DNA from 2 places in the Paenibacillus sp. FSL K6-4396 genome. Region 1 is predicted to be linked to the other one. Evidence: riboswitches for the same ligand, from Rfam matches in the RefSeq annotation. Region 1 holds a riboswitch; the other holds the start of a gene.
What was found. A riboswitch is a leader RNA that binds a small molecule or an ion and turns the genes downstream of it on or off. The one in region 1 is predicted to bind glycine.
Positions count from the first base shown of each region.

Region 1 (11,847 bases):
GCGATAATGTGAAGCGGGTTTTGAGCAGGACCGGAATTCAGTCTTTTCTCAAGTCCCTTTGCAATCCCTGGTGCAATATGTTTTAGCACGCCCACACCCACTGCGGTTGTAATCAGATCAGTTTCCACAACGGTTTGGGCAACCGTCTCCAGTTGGGTTCCATCGATTGCATTTACGCCTGTGACGGTCTCCTGATCCTTGCTCTCGTTAGCCAGTTCCACCGTATATTGCCCCCGTTGCTGAAGAGCGGTTACCAAGGTCTGATTCACGTCGGAGAAAACCACCTCATACCCTGCGCGGGACAGAATCAAGCCGATAAATCCGCGTCCAATGTTACCTGCGCCAAAGTGTAGGGCCTTCATAGCTCCATTTCACTTTCCAGAATAGCGATTACTTCTTCGGCTGTTTTCGCCAGACGCAGGGCCTCCATATTCTCATCCTCAGCACAGATCACCGCGATGCTAGTCAAGATTTCCATATGCTCCCCGCCTTGAGCCGCGATACCTATGACCATATAAGCCTTTTCTTCGCCAAAATCAACACCCTGTGGATACTGAATGACAGAGATACCTGTGGATAAAATGAAAGCTTTGGATTCCTTCGTACCGTGCGGGATCGCAAGTCCGTTCCCTACATAGGTCGAGACAATCTCTTCTCGTTCAATCATCTTCTCAATGTAATCAGCGGTAATATGTCCCGCATCCTTCAGAATCTGCCCTGCCATACGAATCGCTTCGTATTTGTCCTGAGCCGTCGCATTCATGATGACTTTATCTGTTGTTAACATACTCATAATGGTTGACCTCCAATTTCGGTTTTACTGCGATAAAATCCAACAAGTTCCTGAGACAGGTAATGAATGAGTTCATCCCTGATTCCCTTTTCCAGCAATGTAATCATTTTTTCCTGTAATAACAGTGCGCTGATCTCACTGAGAACCTCCAGGCTTTCCTTGGATAATTCTCTGGGACCGAGCATCAAAAGAACATGGGTAACTCCTGCCGGATCATCCGGCGTACGAAGGAGTGGCTCCGTGAGCTGAAACAGACTGATAGACGGCCTGTATATCCCCTCACTTCGTGTATGAAACAGTGCAAGTCTTGTGCCGGGAATCTTCTGACTCCCCACTGCTTCACGTGCCTCCAGCCGTTTTGCAATCTCCTCTGGTTCCTTCAACACACCAGATCCATGGAGTACGTTGCACATCGCATACACCGTTTTATAGAACCCGATATCCTGATTATCCAGCGGGTACACCTGAAACTTGCCAATAATTCGGACGATTTCAACTAAAATAGCTTCCATTCCATCAGGGTCCGAGTAACGACTTGTTGTCTGAACCTCTGCTTCACGGGGCTTATTATGCTGTCGTTGTAATGTTGTTGTTCGGATAAAATGACGCAGACGTTCGCTCTCTTCTGCCGTAAGCAGTGGACTCACTTTGTAATACTGATGCTCATCCATCGGCAGATCGACCGTCGATAACACCAGATCATATTGATCTGTAGGTATCCGGGCAGCTTCATACCAGGACACGCTATCCATGATTCGAATCTCGGGAATCTCCTTGGACAATCGGCTGGATAGCATGCGTGATGATCCAATTCCGCTTGTACACACGATGATCGCCCTGATCTCCCGTTTCAATGTACGCAACCTCTCGATGGAAGCCCCAAAGTGCATGACCAGGAAACCAATTTCCTCATCCGGAACGTCTGTGCCTGGCCAAGCTTGCCCCACAGATTTTTTGACATCTTCAAAAAGTGAATCATAATCCTTCCGGATCTGCTGCAGTAGCGGATTACGAATCATCTGGTGCCCTTCAATACGCTCCATGACAGGTTGCATATGAGCAAGCAGACCTTCACGAAGCAAACGATCCTCATGAAAGGCGTAATGCGTTCTCCCCTGCATCTGATCAATCAGTGAATGCACCCTGTCCAGTAAAATTAAGTCGTCTATTGGCAACAGCCGCGAAGAGTGAATCCGCTGCTCTGTCTCAACTAATAGTCTGTGAAAATAAGCTTGCTCCTCTTGGGAGAATGTCAGCCCCAGTTGAGTGGATAACACACTACACAAGCGTGAAGCCATATAAGGCGGAACCTTCATCTCATCTTGCGCTGCAACTGCATCTCCCGTGTTCTCTCGTAGAGACATACCACCAATACCAAAACCTTTACGAATACGGACAACCGCTACGGATAATTGAATCAGCAGCTTCATGTATTGACGTTCCGGGATGTTCTCCAGCCATTCAATATCTGGTTGCCATAACGCATTTTCTATCGTAAGCACATCACCGTGTCCAATCATATCCAGCAATTTTTGGTTTACGATGGAGCCACCTTGTTCAGGTTGTCTTCCGAACAGGTCGGATTCATCCAGAAATTCCAGAGCAAGTGCAGCTATGGCTGTGCGATGAATCGTCTCACTCCCGTTAATCTTGACGCCATATCCACGTCTGCGAACCAGTTTTAGTCCCGCCTGACGAATTCGTGACTCCAGATCGTCCAAATCCGTGGTTACGGTGGATACGGTCACTTTCAGATCCGAAGCCAGAGCGAGTAACTTTACAGGCTCCGCTTCATCAAGCAGGATGCAAAGCATGAAGAGCTTACGCTCTTCCGGCGTAAACTCTACATATTCTTTACCCTCTAGTTGCTGGCGCAATACAGCCAGATCATCGGAACTGGCATCAATTCGGATACCGGTTCCCGATTTTTTTTCCAGCCTCATGCCCAAAGGTTCAAGCCATTGTTCAATCATTTGCAGCTCCCGGTGAACCGTTCGGGTACTGACCTTTACTTCAACGGCGATTTCGCCGGCTGTTACTTCATGTGGATGCTCCAGCAGAAACTCCACGATTTCACGTTGTCTTTTGGTAATACTCATATCTCAGCCTCCGGCTCAGGGAAAACAAATGCGTACAATTACTTTAGACGTTCAACGAGCGCATCGTATTCCGGGCTTTTTAGGAAGTTGTCGATGGATATATGTTCTGCGTTCGGCGCAACGGAGCGGGCACGATCGGTTAATATTTGTTGTGTGATGACCACATCTGCATCTGGCGGGATATCACTGATGGCCGTATTGGTCACCGTAACGTCAATCCCCTCTGCCTTCATCTTCTTGCGAAGAATGGAAGCGCCCATGGCACTCGAGCCCATACCTGCATCACAGGAGAAAACAATCTTCTTCACATCTGTTTTCACTGGAGAAGAAGCCATATCTGCGGCTCTGTCTGCTTCACGTCGATTAGCCGTAATGCCAGCGTTTGGCACGGTTCCTTGACTCTTCATGTCTTTCATCCGACTGGATGCGGACTCCAAATCTTCGTCCTTTTGTTTACCCGTTTTCAGCAACACCGCTGCAACCAGGAAAGATACGACGGCTGCTACAAGCACCCCTGCGAGCATCGGCAGGTATCCACCTTTTGGTGTTAAGAGGAAATACGCGATAATACTACCCGGTGATGGTGCCGAAACAAGTCCCGCTCCGGTGAGCATGAATGTTAATGTACCTGCGACGCCACCCGCGATTGCGGCAAGAATCAAAATGGGTCTCATCAGAATGTAAGGGAAGTAGATCTCATGAATTCCCCCGAAGAAATGAATGATAACGGCACCTGGTGCAGAAGATTTGGCCATTCCGCGTCCGAAGAAACAGTAAGCAAGCAAGATACCAAGTCCCGGACCCGGGTTCGATTCAAGCATGTATAATACGGATTGCCCTAATTCTCTCGCTTGATCTGTTGCAATCGGTGTCAGAATTCCGTGGTTGATCGCATTGTTCAGGAACAATACTTTACCTGGTTCAATGATTAGGTTGACCAGTGGTAACAAGCCCAGATTCATTAAGCCTTGTACCCCCGCAGACAATACTTTGCTAATTGCTTCTACAGCAGGCCCGATGCCCAGTAGCGCAAAAATCCCCAAGATCCCGCCAATAATACCGGCTGAAAAGTTGTTAACCAGCATTTCAAATCCGGCTCTAATTTTACCTTCAATGGATTTATCGAACTTTTTGATAATCCATGCTGCCAGTGGTCCGGCAATCATGGCACCGAGGAACATCGGGATATCACTACCCACGATGACCCCGATGGTCATAATGGCACCCACGACACCACCACGCTGACCATGCACCATCGTACCCCCGGTGTAACCGATTAACAGTGGCAGCAAATATTTGATCATCGGATCAACTAGCTGTGCCAGTGTCTCGTTAGGGAACCAGCCTGTTGGAATGAACAGAGCCGTAATTAATCCCCAGGCGATGAACGCTCCCATATTCGGCATGACCATACCACTCAGGAATCGGCCAAAACGCTGAACACCAACCCGTAGCCCACCTTTGGAATTGGACGATTGGTCCAAATTACTCATTGTATTATCCTCCTTGGATCAAGTGATTATGATTTATGAAAGGGGTATCATTTCTCCCCTGCTGTAATCCTAAGCGAGAATGCTCTCCTGTTCAATGAAATGAAAGCGTACTTTCGTCATGAACAATGATGACAACATTAGGTTATGTAATCGTTTTAATCGATGCATAATGGCTGAATCCATTGGTACGCAAGGCTTTTCTTGCCTATGACTTTTATCATTTCCAGAATCATTTTCTAACCTATAGCTTGGTCCAATCAGGTGATTTACATCCACAATCTGCTTCAATCCACATTCAAAACTATTCCTGGAAAGCACAAAAAACCTGTGCAAGCATCCGGCTCACACAGGTCGAAACAATATGAAGCTCATTTCATTTGGTTATAAAATATATGTTAATAAGTACAAGTTCGTTGCTACTATTCTTCCGTATGTTTACGATACGCGTCTGCATTCATCAATGTAGACAATGCTGCTGTCAGATCTCCCTCAACACGAATCTCAATCATCCAGCCTTCCTCGTAAGGAGAGCTGTTCACAAGTTCAGGTGAGTCCTGCAACGAATCATTGACTGCAATAATAGAACCTGTGACGGGAGAGAACAAGTCCGAAACTGTTTTGACCGATTCTATTGTTCCAATACTGTCCTCTGCTTTTACATTGGTTTCAAGGTCAGGCAATTCCACAAACACAATGTCACCCAGCTGATGCTGCGCGAACTCGGTAATGCCAATACGTACAGTATCCTCCCCTACGGTTTGCACCCATTCGTGCTCTTCACTGTACAGGAAATCACTTTTCAATTCGCTCATCGATATCCGCCTCGCTTTTCATTAAATGAGTGCATGCGTTCTTTGACCTTAACCCTTTTCCCAGAACATAGCGTATGATATTTATGAATCAAATGTCAAGATACCTCACAATTTATTTGCTGAACACCTCTAAATCCTGTAACCGGATTACACTCTTTCTTCATATACTGGTGAATATTAGAATAGTAAGCGCAATCTTTTTAAATACACGAACAATAATACTTAAAATATATTAAATATTCGGTTTTTATTCATTATCAATGATATCGTTCTTGACATCGGTAGTGGATTCACGTTTTAATGAGAGGAGTAAATGTGTTTATTGGACTATGTTATACTCGCGGATGAATGTAAAGGGAGAGATTACCCGTGACACCCGATTCGGGATGTACATGAGGTAACGCCGAAGGAGTAAACCACCGATAAGCGGGGGTGAATCTCTCAGGCAAAAGGACTTTTACGGGACGCAACTCTGGAGAGAATCTATTCGCCCTGTGCGGGCGTTATGATCACCCAAGGGGAAACCTGCTGCACAACGCAGCGGGGTAACTCTCAGGTACAAGGGACAGAGCCTTAGAATACAGCGTGCTACTTGGCATGCCGATTCTTTGGCCTGTCCTTTTCCTTTTTCCCAAAAAACGAAAAACAGGATGTCGAACGGCGCTGCCCTAGCTGCTTACCATACTTATGTTATGAAAATATCTAGCTGAAAAATTTAAAAATACCCTGCTTCATTGATCCACGATTATATTTCCGGCCGGTTGACGGTCCATGACGAGGTGATTTGATGTCCGATTTGCTTAAAACACCACTCTTCCCCCTATATCAGCAATACGAAGGTGTACGGTGCATTGATTTTGGAGGCTGGGAGCTTCCGGTGCAATTTAGCGGAATCCAAAAAGAACATGAAGCGGTACGCGAGCGCGCTGGACTGTTCGATGTATCCCATATGGGCGAATTTACAGTACAGGGTGAGCAGGCCGAAGTTTTTTTGCAACAAATGACGACCAATGATGTGACCACGCTGGTTCCCGGTCAAGCCCAGTACACCCTGATGTGTTATCCAGATGGCGGTGTGGTGGACGATCTGCTCGTGTATAAGCTGAAAGATCAGCATTATATGCTCGTCGTTAACGCCTCCAATATCAACAAGGATTGGGCGTGGCTGCAAGAGCACTTGATCCCTGGCGTAAGCATGACCAACGATTCGGAGCAGACGGCGCTGCTCGCCTTGCAAGGTCCACTGGCTGTAGACATTATCGGAAAAGTTACAGATACGGATGTATCCACGATTGAACCGTTTCGTTTTGTGCAGGATGCTGAAGTATGCGGAGTAAAATTACTGTTGTCCCGTACCGGTTATACCGGTGAAGATGGCTTTGAGCTATATGTACCTGTGGACCAGGCTACTGTAATCTGGAATGGATTAATGCAGGCTGGAGAAGAGCATGGGCTGGTTCCAGCTGGACTTGGTGCAAGGGATACGCTGCGTTTTGAAGCCAAGCTGCCTCTGTATGGGCAGGAATTATCTGCAACGATCTCTCCGCTAGAAGCTGGCGTTGGTATGTTTGTGAAACTGAATGCCGGACCTTTTATCGGACACGAAGCCTTGTTACAGCAAAAAAATGACGGGCCCGCCCGTAAACTGGTCGGCATCGAAGTACTGGAGCGCGGTATTCCTCGCCCCCACTATCCGATTTACGCCGAAGGCGTACAGATCGGTGAAGTGACAACAGGCACGCAATCACCTACATTGAAGCGTAATCTGGGGCTTGCCCTCATCGACAGCAAATACGCTGCGCTGGGAACCCCGCTTGAGATTGAGATCCGCGGCAAGAAACTAAAAGCCGAGGTTGTGAAGACCCCTTTTCATAAACGGACACGTACGTCTAAGACACCTACTCAAGGAGCTGATCAAGCATGAGCAAGCACCGGTACATTCCCATGACTGAACAAGATCAGAGCGCCATGCTCGCAACCATCGGTGTGGATACGCTGGAGGAACTGTTTCAGGACATTCCAAAAGAGATTCGTTATCAGGGCGAGCTGCCCGTATCCTCCAAACTTGATGAATATGCGCTAACACGTCATATGTCCAAACAAGCCGGCGCCAACGCCAATTTCGAAACACACGCCAGCTTTCTCGGCGCAGGTATATACGATCATCATGTTCCTTCCGTCATCAATCATGTCATTTCCCGTTCCGAGTTCTACACTGCCTACACACCTTATCAGCCTGAGATCAGCCAAGGTGAACTACAGGCCATTTTCGAATTTCAATCCTACATCTGTGAATTAACCGGTATGGCTGTAGCCAATGCCAGTATGTATGACGGCGCAACCGCCTTTGCTGAAGCAGGTAATCTGGCCGCAGCGGCAACTCGTCGCAAACAGCTCATCGTCTCCCGTACCGTTCATCCGGAAGCCCGTCAGGTATTGCAGGCGTATGCGCACGGACTCCGTCTGGAGATTGTCGAGATTGGTTATAAGGATGGCGTCACGGACTGGGATGCCTTGCAAGCCGCCATATCGGACGATACCGCTGCTGTCATGATCCAGAGTCCGAACTTCTTTGGTGCCGTGGAAAATGTGAAGCAGGCTGCCGACCTCGTGCATGCGCACAAGGGCCTACTCGTTGTAAGTGCCAACCCGCTATCGCTGGGTCTGCTGGAAGCCCCAGGCAAGCTGGGTGCCGACATCGTTGTAGGTGATGCGCAGCCCCTTGGCATCGCCGCTTCACTCGGCGGCCCGACATGCGGATATTTCGCCGTATCCCAGCCTCATATGCGCCGAATTCCTGGCCGAATTGTAGGCCAGACCAAGGATCGCAACGGAAAACGTGGATTTGTACTCACACTGCAAGCACGTGAACAGCATATCCGCCGCGAAAAGGCGACATCCAACATCTGTTCCAACCAGGCTTTGCTTGCACTCAGCGCATCTGTGTATATGTCCATCATGGGGAAACAAGGCATGATCGATGTCGCGGATCTGAATCTGCAAAAGAGTCATTACACCCTGAATACATTAACTGCGATTCCTGGAGTTAGCCTTACTTTTAATGCACCCACATTTAATGAGTTTGTTATTAAACTTCCTGAAGGAACCGATCTGGATGCTCTTCAACTGAAACTGCTGGATGCAGGCTTCATTGGTGGTTACGAACTCGGACGTGATTATCCGGAGCTTGCCGGACATATGCTGATTGCTGTTACCGAACGACGCAGTAAGGAAGAGATTGACGAATTCGCACGAGCATTGGAGGGATCGCTGTGACTCAGGAAACGACGACAACGACAACACCGGCACAAGGACAATCGGAAACAGGCACCTCTTTCTCCACTTCGTCTAAACCTGAGACGGATACAACATTCAGTGCACAGACCCTATCTCCTGCTCCGGAACAATCATTGATTTTTGAACTCAGTAGCCCTGGACGTGTCGCTTATTCCTTGCCAGAATGTGACGTTCCTCGTCAGGCTGCCGATACGTTGATTCCCCGGGAAATGCTCCGTTCGGAAGCAGCGGCACTACCGGAAGTGTTCGAGGTAGATGTTATCAGGCACTATACTGCGTTGTCCCGCCGCAACTTCGGCGTAGATAACGGATTCTATCCACTGGGCTCCTGTACGATGAAATACAATCCAAAGATTAATGAGGACGTGGCCCGTTACAATGGATTCGCCAAAATCCATCCGTACCAGCATGAATCCAGCATTCAAGGTGCACTTGAACTGTTGTATACGTTGCAAAACGACCTTGCGGGGTTGACAGGTATGGACGCTGTAACCTTGCAACCAGCCGCTGGTGCTCATGGAGAATGGACTGGACTTATGATGATTCGTGCCTACCACGAAGGTCGTGGCGAACAACGTACCAAAGTCATCGTGCCCGATTCTTCGCATGGTACCAACCCAGCAAGTGCTACCGTTGCAGGATTTGAAACTGTGACGATTCCATCCCGCGCAGATGGACTGGTCGATCTGGACGCGCTCCGTGCAGCCGTCGGTTCGGATACGGCAGCATTGATGCTCACAAACCCTAATACACTTGGTTTGTTCGAGAAAGACATTCAGGAGATTGCATCCATCGTACACCAGGCTGGTGGTTTGCTTTACTACGATGGCGCGAACTCCAATGCCATTATGGGCATTACCCGTCCGGGTGATATGGGCTTTGACGTGGTGCATCTGAACTTGCACAAAACGATGAGTACACCTCATGGTGGTGGTGGACCTGGCGCCGGACCAGTCGGTGTGAAGAGCCGCCTGATCCCGTTCCTGCCTAAACCGATGGTGATCAAAAATGATGACGGTATGTATGCATTCGATCGTGAAGGCGATCAATCCATTGGCCGGGTGAAAGCCTACTACGGTAACTTCGGTATATTGGTACGTGCCTATGCCTACATTCGCACCTATGGACCGGAAGGCTTGCGCCGTGTGTCTGAATGTGCGGTACTGAATGCCAACTATATGATGGCCCGCCTCGCACCATACTACGAGATTCCGTATCCGGGTGTATGCAAACATGAATTTGTCATGTCTGGTCGGGGTTTGAAGCAATATGGTGTGCGCACACTTGACGTTGCCAAACGATTGCTTGATTTTGGATATCATCCACCTACGGTGTACTTCCCGCTCAACGTTGAGGAATGCATCATGATCGAGCCGACGGAAACCGAAAGCAAAGAAACACTGGATGGGTTCATTGATACGATGATTCGGATTGCCAAAGAAGCGGAAGAGACACCAGAGTTGGTACTCAACGCACCTTACGGAACACCAGTCACTCGTCTTGATGAGACCACTGCCGCCCGCAAACCTGTACTCAACTGCGCATGCAGTTAAACACTAAGTGAATTTCTAATCCATGCTCTTGCTGATGTTAACTTACCCCAGCAAGAGCATTTTTTTGCCTAGACATTACAGGGTCTTTCTCCTCGTACTCCCCTCCTATACATTCGCGCAACAAAAAAAGCCGATATCCACAATGAATCGCGGATACCGGCAAAATTGCTGCACGACTGCAGCTTTTTATCGGAAAAAGAAACCCTTAAAATCGGGTGGAAACCCCGTAAAATTACATTACGCTTGAATGCTTTGAACCAATTCAACGACTTGTTCAGCCGTTTGCATATCCAGAGCTTTAGCAGCCAGTTCCTGCATATCCGCACGGGACAGCTTGGTGATCTGACTACGAGCTGGCAGGATGGAGGTTGCGCTCATGCTGAACTCATCCAATCCAAGACCAAGCAGCAATGGAATTGCTGTTTCGTCTCCTGCCATCTCACCACACATGCCAACCCATTTGCCTTCACGATGCGCAGCATCGATAACCATTTTAACCAAACGCAAAATGGCTGGGTTGTAAGGCTGGTACAGATAAGCCACTCGTTCGTTCATACGGTCAGCAGCCATTGTGTATTGAATCAGATCGTTCGTTCCGATACTGAAGAAATCCACTTCTTTGGCAAACTGATCTGCCAGAACTGCAGTCGAAGGAATTTCGACCATGATTCCGAGTTGAATGCTGTCAGAAACAGCAATACCTTCAGCAACCAGCTTCTCTTTCTCTTCGAGCAAGACAGCTTTTGCTTCACGGAATTCACCAAGCGTTGCGATCATTGGGAACATGACACGCAGGTTTCCATGTACGCTTGCACGCAGCAATGCACGCAATTGTGTACGGAAGATATCCAGACGGTCCAGACACAGACGAACTGCGCGGAAGCCGAGGAATGGATTCATTTCTTTTGGCAGATCCAGGTATGGAAGCTCTTTGTCTCCACCGATGTCGAGTGTACGAACAACGACAGGTTTGCCTTCCATTTTTTCCAGTACCGCTTTGTAAGCATTATACTGAATGTCTTCGGATGGAAGCTTGTCTCTGCCCATGTAAAGGAACTCGGTACGGTACAGGCCTACAGCCTCGCCGCCGTTTTCCAGAACACCCGTTACATCATTGGGTGTACCGATGTTGGCTGCAAGTTCAACATGAACGTTATCCACCGTTACCGTTGGCTCATCACGAAGTTTTCTCCACTCTGCACGTTGTGCATCATACTGTTCCTGTTTGGCACGGTATTCAGCAATAACTTCATCAGTAGGGTTAACCAGTACGTGACCATCCAGACCGTCAACAATGATCATATCGCCTTGTTTCGCTTGAGCCAAGATGTCCTTGGTTCCAACGACAGCAGGAATTTCAAGAGAGCGAGCCATGATCGCTGAGTGAGAAGTACGTCCACCAATGTTAGTTGCGAAACCTTTAACAAATTGGCGGTTTAATTGAGCCGTGTCGGAAGGCGTCAGATCCTCCGCAAGCACGATCACTTCTTCATTGATCTCAGCTGGACTCATGAAGTCGATACCAAGCAAGTGATTTAGCACACGTTTGGTAACGTCACGCATATCTGCAGCACGTTCCTGCAGGTAAGCACTCTTCATGTTCTCAAACATGGAGATAAATTGCGATGCCGTTTCGTTCAAAGCAAATTCTGCATTGATCATGTCATCTGCAATTCTAGCTTTAACCGGATCAATCAATTCCGGGTCATTCAGAATGAGCAAATGCGAAGCAAAAATCTCAGCTTTTTTCTCGCCAAGCTCTTGTAAAGTGCGCTCTTTGATCGCCTCAAGCTCAGCCTG
Region 1 is NZ_JBBOCR010000001.1:5,530,270-5,542,116, forward strand. It holds gene MHB85_RS24190 (mannitol-1-phosphate 5-dehydrogenase) at 1-362, opposite strand, end outside; gene MHB85_RS24195 (PTS sugar transporter subunit IIA) at 359-793, opposite strand; gene MHB85_RS24200 (BglG family transcription antiterminator) at 790-2,892, opposite strand; gene MHB85_RS24205 (PTS mannitol transporter subunit IICB) at 2,931-4,385, opposite strand; gene gcvH (glycine cleavage system protein GcvH) at 4,805-5,197, opposite strand; glycine riboswitch at 5,542-5,664, shown strand; glycine riboswitch at 5,668-5,768, shown strand; gene gcvT (glycine cleavage system aminomethyltransferase GcvT) at 5,985-7,121, shown strand; gene gcvPA (aminomethyl-transferring glycine dehydrogenase subunit GcvPA) at 7,118-8,473, shown strand; gene gcvPB (aminomethyl-transferring glycine dehydrogenase subunit GcvPB) at 8,608-10,047, shown strand; gene ptsP (phosphoenolpyruvate--protein phosphotransferase) at 10,285-11,847, opposite strand, start outside.

Region 2 (11,847 bases), 5.0 Mb from region 1:
TTGTCTCTGGATCTAACAGACCTGCAAGAGCAAGCATCCATTAAGGTGGGTAAAGAAGGCTACGTCATTATTTTGGATGCAAACAAAAATTATGTCGTATCGCCTGTAGCAGATGCAGGTACACAGGAAGCTAGTGGTTTGCTGGATGAAATGTATGAGGGTAAAGAAGGTCAATTCGATTATGTATTCAATGAGCAACCGAAAACGATGATCTTTGCTACCAATGAAGCAACGGGCTGGAAAATTGCCGGAACGATGTCTAAAAGTGAAATAACCAATGCGAGCAAGGACATTCGCATGATTACATTTGTAGTGATCCTGGCGGCCACGTTCCTTACGCTCATCTTCATAATCTGGTTTACACGCTCCATGCTGCGTCCAATCAAACGACTTCAGGAATCGGCCAGAGCGGTAAGTAAAGGCGACTTGACCGTGAAAATGGAAACTGGGCGTAAAGATGAAGTCGGGGAACTGGCAAAATATTTTGAACGTATGGTCGATAACCTGCGAATGATGATTCTTGGTGTACAAGAAACGACAGAGCAGGTATCTGCTTCTTCTCAAGAGTTGTCTGCCAGTGCAGAACAAACCACCAAAGCGATTGAACATTCAACACAGGCCATTCAGGAACTGGCTGAAGGTGCAGAGCAGCAGGTAAACAGCGTGAAAGATGGATCGGGACAGATGAGCCGAATGGCAGAAGATGTTCGCATGATGTCCGAGCGTGTGCAATCGATTACGGCGAATATGCGGAATACGTCCGGAGCGGCTTCTTCTGGGAATGAGGCAGCAGGACAGGCTGTGGAGCAGATGAACAGTATCCAGGAAACGGTGGAGCAGCTGGGAACGGTGGTTCAATCTCTGAATGCCCGTTCCGTTGAAATTGGTAGCATGGTTGATGTCATTGCATCCATCTCGAAACAAACGAACTTGCTCGCATTAAATGCTTCTATTGAAGCGGCAAGAGCGGGGGATGCGGGTCGTGGGTTTGCAGTTGTAGCCGGTGAGGTACGCAAACTGGCAGAAGAATCCGGAAGTTCGGCAGCGCAGATTGGTGAGGTGGTTCATAATATCCGTCAGGACATGGATGCCGCTCTAATCGCCATGAATGCGGCTCAGACTCGGGTAGGAGAAGGAATTCAGGCTGTGAATACGTCAGGACAATCCTTTGCTCAGATTCGGGAGGCGGTGGAAGATGCTGTTCATACATTGGATGACTTGTCCGCAACAACGAAACAACTGGAGAGTGGTGCATCCCACGTTGCCAAGGCGATGAGTGATATTTCGAATGTGACCCAGGAATCGGCTGCGAATACAGAATCCGTGTCTGCATCTTCGCAAGAACAACTGGCATCGGTAGAAGAGATCGCATCATCCTCGGCACATTTGAACAGTATGGCGGAACAATTGCAGGGATTGCTTGGCATGTTCAAGATGGTGGAGGATACGCCGAAGGATAAGGGCAAAGAATAAATTCCAGCATTTTAGCAACATAATTTACCACAACTTTTATATGATAGAAGAAAATAAAGATAGACAATGTTCCTGTAGCCCTGTATAAATATATCGTCTGGTTATTCTGCGCGTATAGCGGTGTAATCTTACAAAACAAGATCGAATTAACGAAATAATATATGGATACAGGGTACAGCAGGAGGCTCTATGGTATACGTAGCAATACTGATTTTTGTAGTAACAATCACCTTGGTAATCTGGCAACCTCGTGGATTGGGGATCGGTTGGACTGCATCGGGTGGGGCATTGGTTGCCTTGCTATGCGGGGTCGTCAGCTTGAACGATGCCTCGGATGTAGCATCCATTGTATGGAATGCAACGCTGGCCTTTGTTGGCATTATTATGATTTCTCTCATTCTCGACGAGACGGGTTTCTTTGAATGGGCTGCCCTTCATATGGCAAGGCTGGCTGGAGGAGACGGTCGCAGACTGTTCTTCTACTCCATTCTGCTGGGAGCCGCAGTATCTGCCCTGTTCGCCAATGATGGTGCCGCGCTCATCCTGACGCCAATTGTACTGGCGATGGTGCGGGCATTAAAGTTTGATGAGCGTATGGTACTGGCTTTTGTAATGGCGAGTGGATTTATCGCGGATACTACATCGTTGCCGCTGGTCGTCAGCAATTTAGTTAACATTGTGTCTGCCGATTTCTTTGGCATTACATTTGTAGAGTATGCGGTACGCATGGCCGTGCCGAATCTGATCTCGATTGTAGCGAGTACGGGGATGTTATTCTTGTTTTATCGCAAAAGCATACCCCAGCGCTACGACATCTCTCTGGCACGCGATCCGAAGGAAGCAATACGTGATCCACGGATGTTCCGAATTGCCTGGTTCATGCTTGGGCTGTTATTGGTGGCTTACGCATCCAGTGAGTTTCTGCCGATTCCCGTGTCGGTGATCGTGGGCTCCGTTGCGCTGCTGTTCGCTTTACTGGCACGCAAGAGCGAGGCTGTTGATCTGAAACGGGTCATTAAGGAAGCGCCATGGTCAATTGTGGTGTTCTCCGTGGGCATGTATATCGTCGTATATGGACTGCGGAATGCAGGGTTAACGGATCATCTGAGCCGCTGGCTGGATGCCATAGCAGAGCATGGTCTGCTGGCTGCTTCGCTCGGAATGGGCATCATAGCGGCCGTATTGTCATCGGTCATGAACAACCTGCCTACCGTATTGATTAACCTGCTAGCCATCCAGGGCGCGCATACCGAAGGTATCATTCAGGAAGCATTGATCTATGCCAATGTCATTGGTTCCGACCTGGGCCCCAAAATGACTCCGATTGGATCACTTGCCACATTGCTGTGGCTGCACGTGTTATCCCGCAAAGGTGTGAAGATTACATGGGGGTATTATTTCAAGGTAGGCATCATCCTGACGATTCCAACATTATTAATTACCCTAGCTGGATTGGCATTGTGGTTATGGATTCTAGGTTAGTTTAATTAGATTTTACATTAAGTATCAATAAGATAATTCTATTGTAATGTAAAAGGCTGCTCTCACAGCTGGTGCTACGCACTGGCAGCGAGGCAGTTTTTTTCTGCTTTTGTACCTTCTATAGAAGAAACAGATTTTCTTTCTCTATTAAAGAATCAACAAAGTATTTACACAAGGCCAGCCTTTTATAGGGCTGGCCTTCTTTGCCTACTTCCCAGGCAGGAGATGGAAATGCCTGAGATCCAACGAGCGCTGACACAGCGAAGGGAACGGAACGATTGTGGAAAATCGAAGCGTTCGCCTTTATCCCCGGATGTATTCCTTGGAAAAAGTAAATCATATAAATCCGGGGATAACAGCGATTGAAACAACGTCCGTTACCGAAGCGCCCACTTCAGCGCAATTTGTCTCAAATGATTTTCAATATACAGCCGATATTTTTAACATTGCGTTTACAAAACACTGATTTTAAGATGACATACCGAAACTACAATGAGTAAAGAGTTGATGGTGAACAAACAAATTCACAAAACGCCATCACTACATTGGGGGAGGAAAACAAAACATGTTTAAAAAGTTGCCGTTTATTTTGATGACCTTAACGTTCGTACTGGTGCTCGCTGCATGCGGATCGAAAAATGACGCGGGTACAGAGGGTGCTGCAAGCAATGGATCAGGGGAAGCTGCTGCTGAGCTTAGCGGTAACATTCTGGCAGTCGGATCGACAGCATTGTTACCTCTGGTAGAACAAGCTGGACAGAAATTTATGGCAGTTGATGAATATAAGAACGTAACGGTTCAAGTTCAAGGTGGCGGTAGTGGTACTGGTTTGACACAAGTATCTGACGGACAAGCTACAATCGGTAACTCTGATGTATTCGCAGAAGAGAAACTGGAGGACGAAGCCAAAGTAAAAGAACTGGTTGACCATCAAGTAGCCGTAGTAGCTATGGCTCCAGTTAGTAACAAAGATGCAGGTGTAGCAGATTTGACGAAACAACAACTAGTCGACATTTTCTCCGGTAAAGTAACGAACTGGAAAGACGTTGGTGGCGCGGATAAAGCAATCGTTATTGTAAACCGTCCAAGTAGTTCCGGTACTCGTGCAACGTTCGAGAAGTATGCATTGGGTGCAAAAATGGGTGATATCCAAGGTTCGATTCAAGAAGATTCTTCTGGTAACGTAAAAAAATTGGTAGCTGAAACGCCAGGTGCTATTGGTTACCTTGCCCTGTCTTACTTGGATGACAGCTTGCAAGTGTTGAAATACGAAGGTGTAGAAGCAACAGTTGAGAACGTAGAAGCAGGAACTTATCCGGTGTGGGCTTACGAGCACATGTACACCAAAGGTGAGCCGGATGCAGCAACAAAAGCGTTCCTGGACTACATCCTGAGTGACGAAATTCAACAAAACGACGTGACAGAACTTGGATACATTCCAATGTCAGGCATGAAAGTAAAACGCGATGCAGCAGGTAATGTGGTTCAATAATCTTTGAACTTGCGCATACAGCGAAAGAGGCGGACTCAGGTCCCGCCTCTTTACGCGGTTTGCTCTGAAATAATCCCATATTTTGCATTAATTCTACTATAGAAGGATGGTTGTTATGGAACAGACCGAAGGGGGAACGGTAATGAATAACAAGTTGAAGCCGCGCCGGCCCTTAAAAGAAAAACATTATTGGGAAGAGTGGACGGGACGGATCTATACGTCGATTTGTGTCGTTTTCCTGATCGTTGTCATGTTTTCCATTGTTTATTTTGTAGCGTCCAAGGGACTGTCCACATTTTTCCAAAATGGAATAAGCATAAGTGAATTCCTTGGTGGAAAGACGTGGAATCCAACTGGAGAACCTGCGTTCTACGGGGCATTGCCGTTCATTACAGGTTCTTTCATTACAACCTTGCTTGCAGCATTGATCGCTAGTCCACTGGGCCTGTGTGCAGCACTCTTCATGACAGAGATTGTACCGGGTAAAGGGAAAAAGATATTGCAACCGGCGATTGAGCTTTTGTCTGGAATTCCGTCTGTTGTGTACGGATTTATCGGTCTGAGTGTCATCGTACCTTTGCTGCGCAGTATCTTTGGTGGAACAGGCGTCGGGATTGCAGCCGGATGTCTTGTTCTCGCGGTAATGATTCTTCCTACGGTAACAAGTATTATGGCAGATGCGTTGTCCGCGTTGCCAAAAGGATTGCGTGAATCCTCTTACGCACTGGGTGCCACTCGCTGGCAAACCATCTACCGTGTCATCATTCCAACGACTTTGCCAGCTTTGTTGACAGGTGTCGTTTTGGGTATGGCCCGTGCTTTTGGTGAGGCCCTTGCTGTGCAGATGGTTATCGGTAATGCACCGCATGTTCCAACATCCTTGCTCGAATCGGCTTCAACATTAACAAGTGTAATTACACTCAGCATGGGTAACACCACGATGGGTTCTGTTCATAACAATGCACTGTGGAGTATGGCGCTTGTCCTGCTGGTGATGACATTTGTCTTCGTCATTCTGGTTCGCCTGCTTGAAAGGAGGAACCGGGTATGAAAATGAAGGCAAAGACGGTAGATAAAATTGCAACATCCGTTATCGTTGTATTGGCCCTGTTCATTGTTATTATATTGCTCGGTCTGCTTGGCTTCATCATGTATAGAGGCATTGGACATATTAGCTGGAACTTCCTGACGAGCGCACCCCAGTTGCTTAAAGGTGGCGGCGGGATTGGTCCACAGCTCTTTAACTCCATATTCTTGCTTCTCCTGACATTGATTGTGACCATCCCACTCGGATGGGGCGGCGGAATTTACATGGCGGAATACGCCAAACCAGGCAAGATTACCAGCTTCATTCGTCTGGTCGTTGAAGTGTTGTCCTCATTCCCATCCATCGTTATCGGTTTGTTTGGTCTCTTGTTGCTAGTCAATCAATTTGGTCTTGGTTTCTCCCTGATCTCAGGTGCCTTGGCTCTGGCGATCTTTAACTTGCCACTGATGGTGCGGACAACGGAGCAGGCCTTCCGGGCCGTTCCGAAGGAACAGAAGGAAGCAGGTCTGGCGCTTGGGCTGTCCAAGTGGAAAATCATTACTTCCATTCTGTTGCCTGTAGCATTACCGAGCTTGATTACGGGTACGATCCTGGCATCGGGCCGGATCTTCGGTGAGGCAGCCGCATTGATGTTCACCGCAGGTATGAGTAGTCCACCACTGGACTTTACGGATTGGAATCCGACAAGTCCAAGATCACCACTTAATCCTTTCCGTCCGGCAGAGACACTTGCTGTCCATATCTGGAAAGTGAATAGTGAAGGTATTGGGCCAGATTCCAAAGAAGTGGCAGCAGGGGCATCTGCCGTGCTTGTCATTCTCGTGCTGGCGTTCAATCTAAGTGCACGCTGGATCGGTCGGGTTGTATTCCGCCGCATGACAGCTTCGAAATAAGGAGGAACCAACATGGCCATACCTTTTGGTACGGAACAGTTAAGCATATATTATGGACATTTCCAGGCGGTCAAACAGATTAGCCTGACGTTTCCTGAAGCAAGCGTAACGGCTCTTATCGGGCCGTCTGGCTGCGGTAAATCCACGTTCCTCCGGTCGCTGAACCGGATGAACGACGAGATTGCCGGTTCCCGTACAGAGGGACATATCTGGATGGACGGTAACGATCTGAATGAGCCTGGAACCGATGTAATCAAGCTTCGCCAGAAGATTGGCATGGTGTGGCAGAAGCCGAACCCTTTTCATAAGTCCATCTACAACAATATCGCGTTTGGCCCCCGCTACCGCGGTACGAAGAGTAAGAAGGCACTGGATGAAATTGTGGAAAAAAGCTTGCGCCGTGCTGCGCTCTGGGACGAAGTGAAAGACAGACTGCATGAGTCAGCTCTGTCTCTCTCTGGCGGACAACAGCAGCGCCTATGTATCGCTCGCGCTTTGTCTGTTGAACCACAGATTCTGCTGCTCGATGAGCCGGCATCTGCACTTGACCCGGTATCTACGGGTAAAGTTGAAGAGTTGATTACCGAACTCAAGAAGGAGCTGCGGATTGTTATTGTTACCCATAACATGCAGCAGGCGGCACGCATCTCGGATTACACAGCTTATTTCTATCTGGGAAGCATGATTGAGCATGGGGATACAGAGCATATTTTCACGAACCCGGACAATCGTCTGACGCAAGAATACATTATGGGTCGTTTTGGTTAATTGGATCATGGAGTGTCACATAGAGCAATAGACAGAGAAATTGAGAAATAAATAGAGACAAAAGAAAGCACAATGCCTGGACGGTTGTTCGGGGGTTGTGCTTTTTTAATTTATAATTTTATTAGAATTTTCTGTATGTGACATAAACATTATGCTACGATATTTAGTAATAAGAGAGCGTTTACATTACTTTGAAGGAGATGTTGATAATCACTACGGATCAGATGTCTTACGACCATATGGCAGCTCAGATTATACAGAACTACACTATTGAGAAACCTGTCGTTTCCTATATTCGTCACAACGAGAATCTGACGTATCATGTCGTTGATGAAGCAAGCGGGCAGAAGTATCTGCTCCGTATCCATCAAGCCGCATATGCAAGTATGACAGGCATTCAGCATACACCTCCTGCGCTGGAGGCAGAGATGAATCTGCTTCATGAGTTAAATGCAACGACAGCATTGCGCGTGCAACATCCAGTACGCAACGCATCCGGTGAATGGGTCACGGTATGGACAAGTGAGGCAGGGAAAGAGATCTGCTGTACAGTACTGGAGTGGATTGAGGGCAGGGACATCCAGCAGGGAGAACGTCTGACAACAGAGCAGATCTATGATCTTGGGGCACAACTGCAGATGCTTCATCAATATGGGCGTGAGCAGAATCAGACAGATCGAACAAAGGTGCGGCCGGCATATGGCAACATTCATGAGAACTTGGTCATGCTAGGGCAGCAAGAGGAAGGTGTCCGACTGGGGATTTTTACAACGGAAGACTTCGATCTGCTTCGTGAGACGTTTGAGAACATTAATGAGCAGCTAGAAACATACCCGCAGCACGCGGAGACATGGGGAATCATTCATGGGGATATTACTCGCAACAATCTGCTGATCACGGATCAGGGGATGTCCATGATTGATTTTTGTCTACACGGTTATGGTTATTATCTTTTCGATGCCGGAGGGGCAGCGCTTATGTTCAATCGGGAGGAACGTGACATATTCTTATCAGGTTATACCAAACAGATCGCACCACTGACGGATCGTGATATCCGATTAATGGAAGGGTTCATGTTGATCTTTACACTTGGTTATTATGCTTTTCAGATGGGGAACGAGTCTAGGCACGAGTGGATGAAAGATCGCATGCCGAAGTTATGCAGCAAGTATTGCAGACCTTATGTACAGAACGAGAGTATCTTCTACGAACTGTGAATTAGGGTGTGCAGATCAGGATAGGCCACGAACAGTGTGGTTCAAATATTATGGTTGCCTGAATACCCGAACAGTTTCGTGGACAATATCATAAATAGTAGTAAGCGCTTTATGAATTGAAGGAAAATGAAATAAGCTGTTTAAAAGTTCTCTTTATCGAATTAATGTAATGAAAGCTGACAAAATATTCTGGTTTTCATCGGTTCAATCGAAAATGAGGGAAATACATCCAAAGAAATCGTTAAGTTTGTTGACACTGATCTTCCGGTCGATTAATCTTAATGAAGAAGAAATGAACGATTTCCATTACTGTTCTGACATACGCTCAGAATGGTTCCATACAGCGGATGATAACGAGCGGGAGAGACCTGAGTTAGCCGAGCAATGGCTAGTCTTCAGGCACCGAAGGAGCAAGCTGCTGCGCACCCGGCGCAGCGGTTAATCTCTCAGGTAAATGTACCATCGTTGGACGCAACTCTGGAGAGTGCGCGAACTGCGCCACCCAAGGGGTATATGATCAGTCAGCCTGGTGACCTTGTCTGCAATTGCAGGGCATGCACCTTGTCGTGAGACACTGCTGATCGTGAAACTCTCAGGTATCGAGGACAGAGAGAGGGCCTGTGGCCTTCTTCTGTCCTTTTTTGATGTCATCATTCAGTAATAAAGGAACATTATGGCATGGGATCTGGATGAAAATGACGAATACAATTGGAGGGTTATAAGGTGCGATTTAAAGATGTTTTCTCAATTATTGGTCCGTCGATGACGGGGCCTTCAAGTTCACATACAGCTGGAGCGGCAAGGTTAGGGAGAATTGCTCGACAGTGGCTAGGATGTACGCCAGATCGTGCCCGGTTGACACTATACGGTTCATTTGCTGACACGTATCAGGGGCACGGAACAGATCTGGCACTGATCGGCGGTTTGCTGGATTATGTCACAGACGATCCGCGTATTCCGGATGCAGAGCAATACGCAGAGGAAGCGGGCATGGAGGTTGAGTTTTATACAAGTGGCCTGCCTGCTCCTCATCCGAATACGGTCAAAATTGAGTTGTGGCATGAAGAACGTGCCTGCTCCTTGATTGGTGCATCTATTGGTGGTGGAAGCGTATCGGTGCATTCGATGAATGATTTTCGTGTTCAGATTAGTGGTGAGTTTCCGACACTCGTTCTGCGACATGCGGACAAAGCAGGAGTGCTTGCCTCGGTAACGTCCACGATCAGTTCATCCGGGGTTAACATCGGGTATATGCAGGTGGACCGCAAAGCCCGTGATGGCGAAGCGCTGACCGCGATGGAAATGGATGGTGTGCCTAATCCTGATATGCTCAAGCGCCTGAAGGAGCTGGATCATGTACTGGATATTCGTGTCATCGATTTGAAGAGAGGAGTTGATTCGGATGCGATTTAAACATTTACACGAACTGAATACGATCTGTACAGCGGAATCCAAAACGATTGCTCAGCTGATGATCGAGGAGCAAGTTCAGGAGACCAATACACCGGAAGCGGATGTTGTGAAACAGATGTCTGAATATTATCAGGTGATGAAGGAAGCGGTACGTAAAGGGTTAACGGAAGATACAACATCACGCAGTGGATTAACGGGTGGAGACGGTAAAAGAATGGCCGAGTACATTCGCAAGGGTGAGACTTGCTCAGGAGATGCTTCCGCACTTGCCATGGCGTATGCCCTGTGTGTATCTGAAGTGAATGCCTCGATGGGGCGGATTGTGGCAACACCAACAGCCGGTTCCTGCGGCATTATCCCTGGTGTTTTTATTAGCTCACAGGAGCGATTTGGCTGGACGGACGAACATTTGGTGAACGGATTGTTCTGTGCGGGAGCGATTGGTTATGTTATTGCGAACAATTCATTTATCTCTGGTGCCGAGGGTGGCTGTCAGGCGGAAGTGGGTTCCGCGATTGGCATGGCTGCGGGTGCCATGGTTGAACTGCGTGGAGGTACACCGGAACAGGTCGTTCATGCGGTTGGCCTAGCATTAAAAAATACACTGGGCCTTATCTGCGATCCAGTTGCAGGCCTCGTTGAGATCCCGTGCATCGTCCGTAACGGACTGGGTGCAGTTACGGCGCTGGCTGCGGCTGACATGGCACTGGCCGGAGTGCGTAGTGCTATTCCGTCAGATGAAGTCATCGACGTTATGCTGGAAGTAGGCAGTGCGATGCCGAGCCGCCACCGGGAGACGGCCCAAGGCGGACTGGCCCAGACACCAACGGGCCGTAAAATGATGCAAAAGCTGGCTAAACCGAAGGCAAAGCGTGCAGAGCCTGAGCAGGAGTCGAAGCCAGCGGATTCTGACACAATTACAAGTGGTACGGATAATGCTCAAGTGCACACGGACCCTCAGGCTTAAGCTGAACGGGACCACTGAGATATAACCAGGGACATTATGATGTATAACGGCGAATACAAAACAAGCGTCCGCGAACCTGAATCCGGGTTCTGCAGGACGCTTGTTTATGCTGCCAGATGAAGCGAAGATAGGCTACTTAGATATGGCTCAGAAGTATGTGTATTATAACTCTAGTCCGGGCTCACAGCCGTACTCAGTACGGCATATCCATATGCGGGCAGTTCAATGGCGAGCACGCCATCTTCCTTGGCGGTACGATGGTTTCCACCGAATAGCTCGGTCCATTCCCCGTCACCGGCCTCCAGTTCGACAATAGCCGTCTCTTCGGATCGATTGAACAGAACCAGAATGCGTTCCTCCTCATTTTGCCGCTCAAATACCAGTTGGCTGCCATCGGTACGAGCCTGCAGGAAACGAACGGTGCCTTCTGCACGCAGGGCAGGATGAGCATGACGCAGGGAGATCAGTTTCTGATAAAAGTCGAACAGTTCTCGGTCCTGCTTCGCTTCATCCCATTCCATGCATTTACGGCAGCCCGGATCATGTTCGCCGTCCATGCCAATCTCGTCTCCGTAATAGATGCACGGCGCGCCCATGTAACTGAACTGGAATAATGCAGCCAGCTTCATCTTGCGCTGGTCTCCTTCACACAGCGTGAGCAGTCGCGGGGTATCGTGACTGTCCAGCAAGTTAAACGCCACTTCGCTGGCCTGAAGCGGATAACGGGATAATTGTCGACCGATGGAGTTCGCGAACTGTTCGGCGTGCATTGTATTTTTCACAAAGAAGGCATTTACGGCATCGGTAAACGGATAGTTCATGGACGCATCGAACTGGTCGCCTTGCAGCCAGGAGGAAGACTCGTTCCATACTTCGCCCAGAATGTAGGCATCCGGATTAGCGGCTTTGACCACACGGCGGAAATCACGCCAGAAGGCATCATCCACTTCGTCTGCAACATCCAGCCGCCATCCGTCCGCGCCCACTTCCTTGATCCAATACTCGGCAACCTTCAGCAGATAGTCCTTAACCTCGGCATTCTCTGTATTCAGCTTTGGCATGTGCGCTTCGAATCCGAAGGTCTCATACGTAGG
Region 2 is NZ_JBBOCR010000001.1:499,387-511,233, forward strand. It holds gene MHB85_RS02400 (methyl-accepting chemotaxis protein) at 1-1,473, shown strand, start outside; gene MHB85_RS02405 (arsenic transporter) at 1,663-2,955, shown strand; gene MHB85_RS02410 (phosphate ABC transporter substrate-binding protein PstS family protein) at 3,521-4,447, shown strand; gene pstC (phosphate ABC transporter permease subunit PstC) at 4,563-5,498, shown strand; gene pstA (phosphate ABC transporter permease PstA) at 5,501-6,388, shown strand; gene pstB (phosphate ABC transporter ATP-binding protein PstB) at 6,401-7,156, shown strand; gene MHB85_RS02430 (phosphotransferase enzyme family protein) at 7,381-8,373, shown strand; glycine riboswitch at 8,722-8,844, shown strand; glycine riboswitch at 8,849-8,984, shown strand; gene sdaAB (L-serine ammonia-lyase, iron-sulfur-dependent subunit beta) at 9,097-9,786, shown strand; gene sdaAA (L-serine ammonia-lyase, iron-sulfur-dependent, subunit alpha) at 9,776-10,753, shown strand; gene MHB85_RS02445 (alpha-glycosidase) at 10,924-11,847, opposite strand, start outside.
Region 2: it holds a riboswitch for glycine, as region 1 does, so the genes downstream of both, sdaAB (L-serine ammonia-lyase, iron-sulfur-dependent subunit beta) here and gcvT (glycine cleavage system aminomethyltransferase GcvT) in region 1, are expected to answer to the same signal.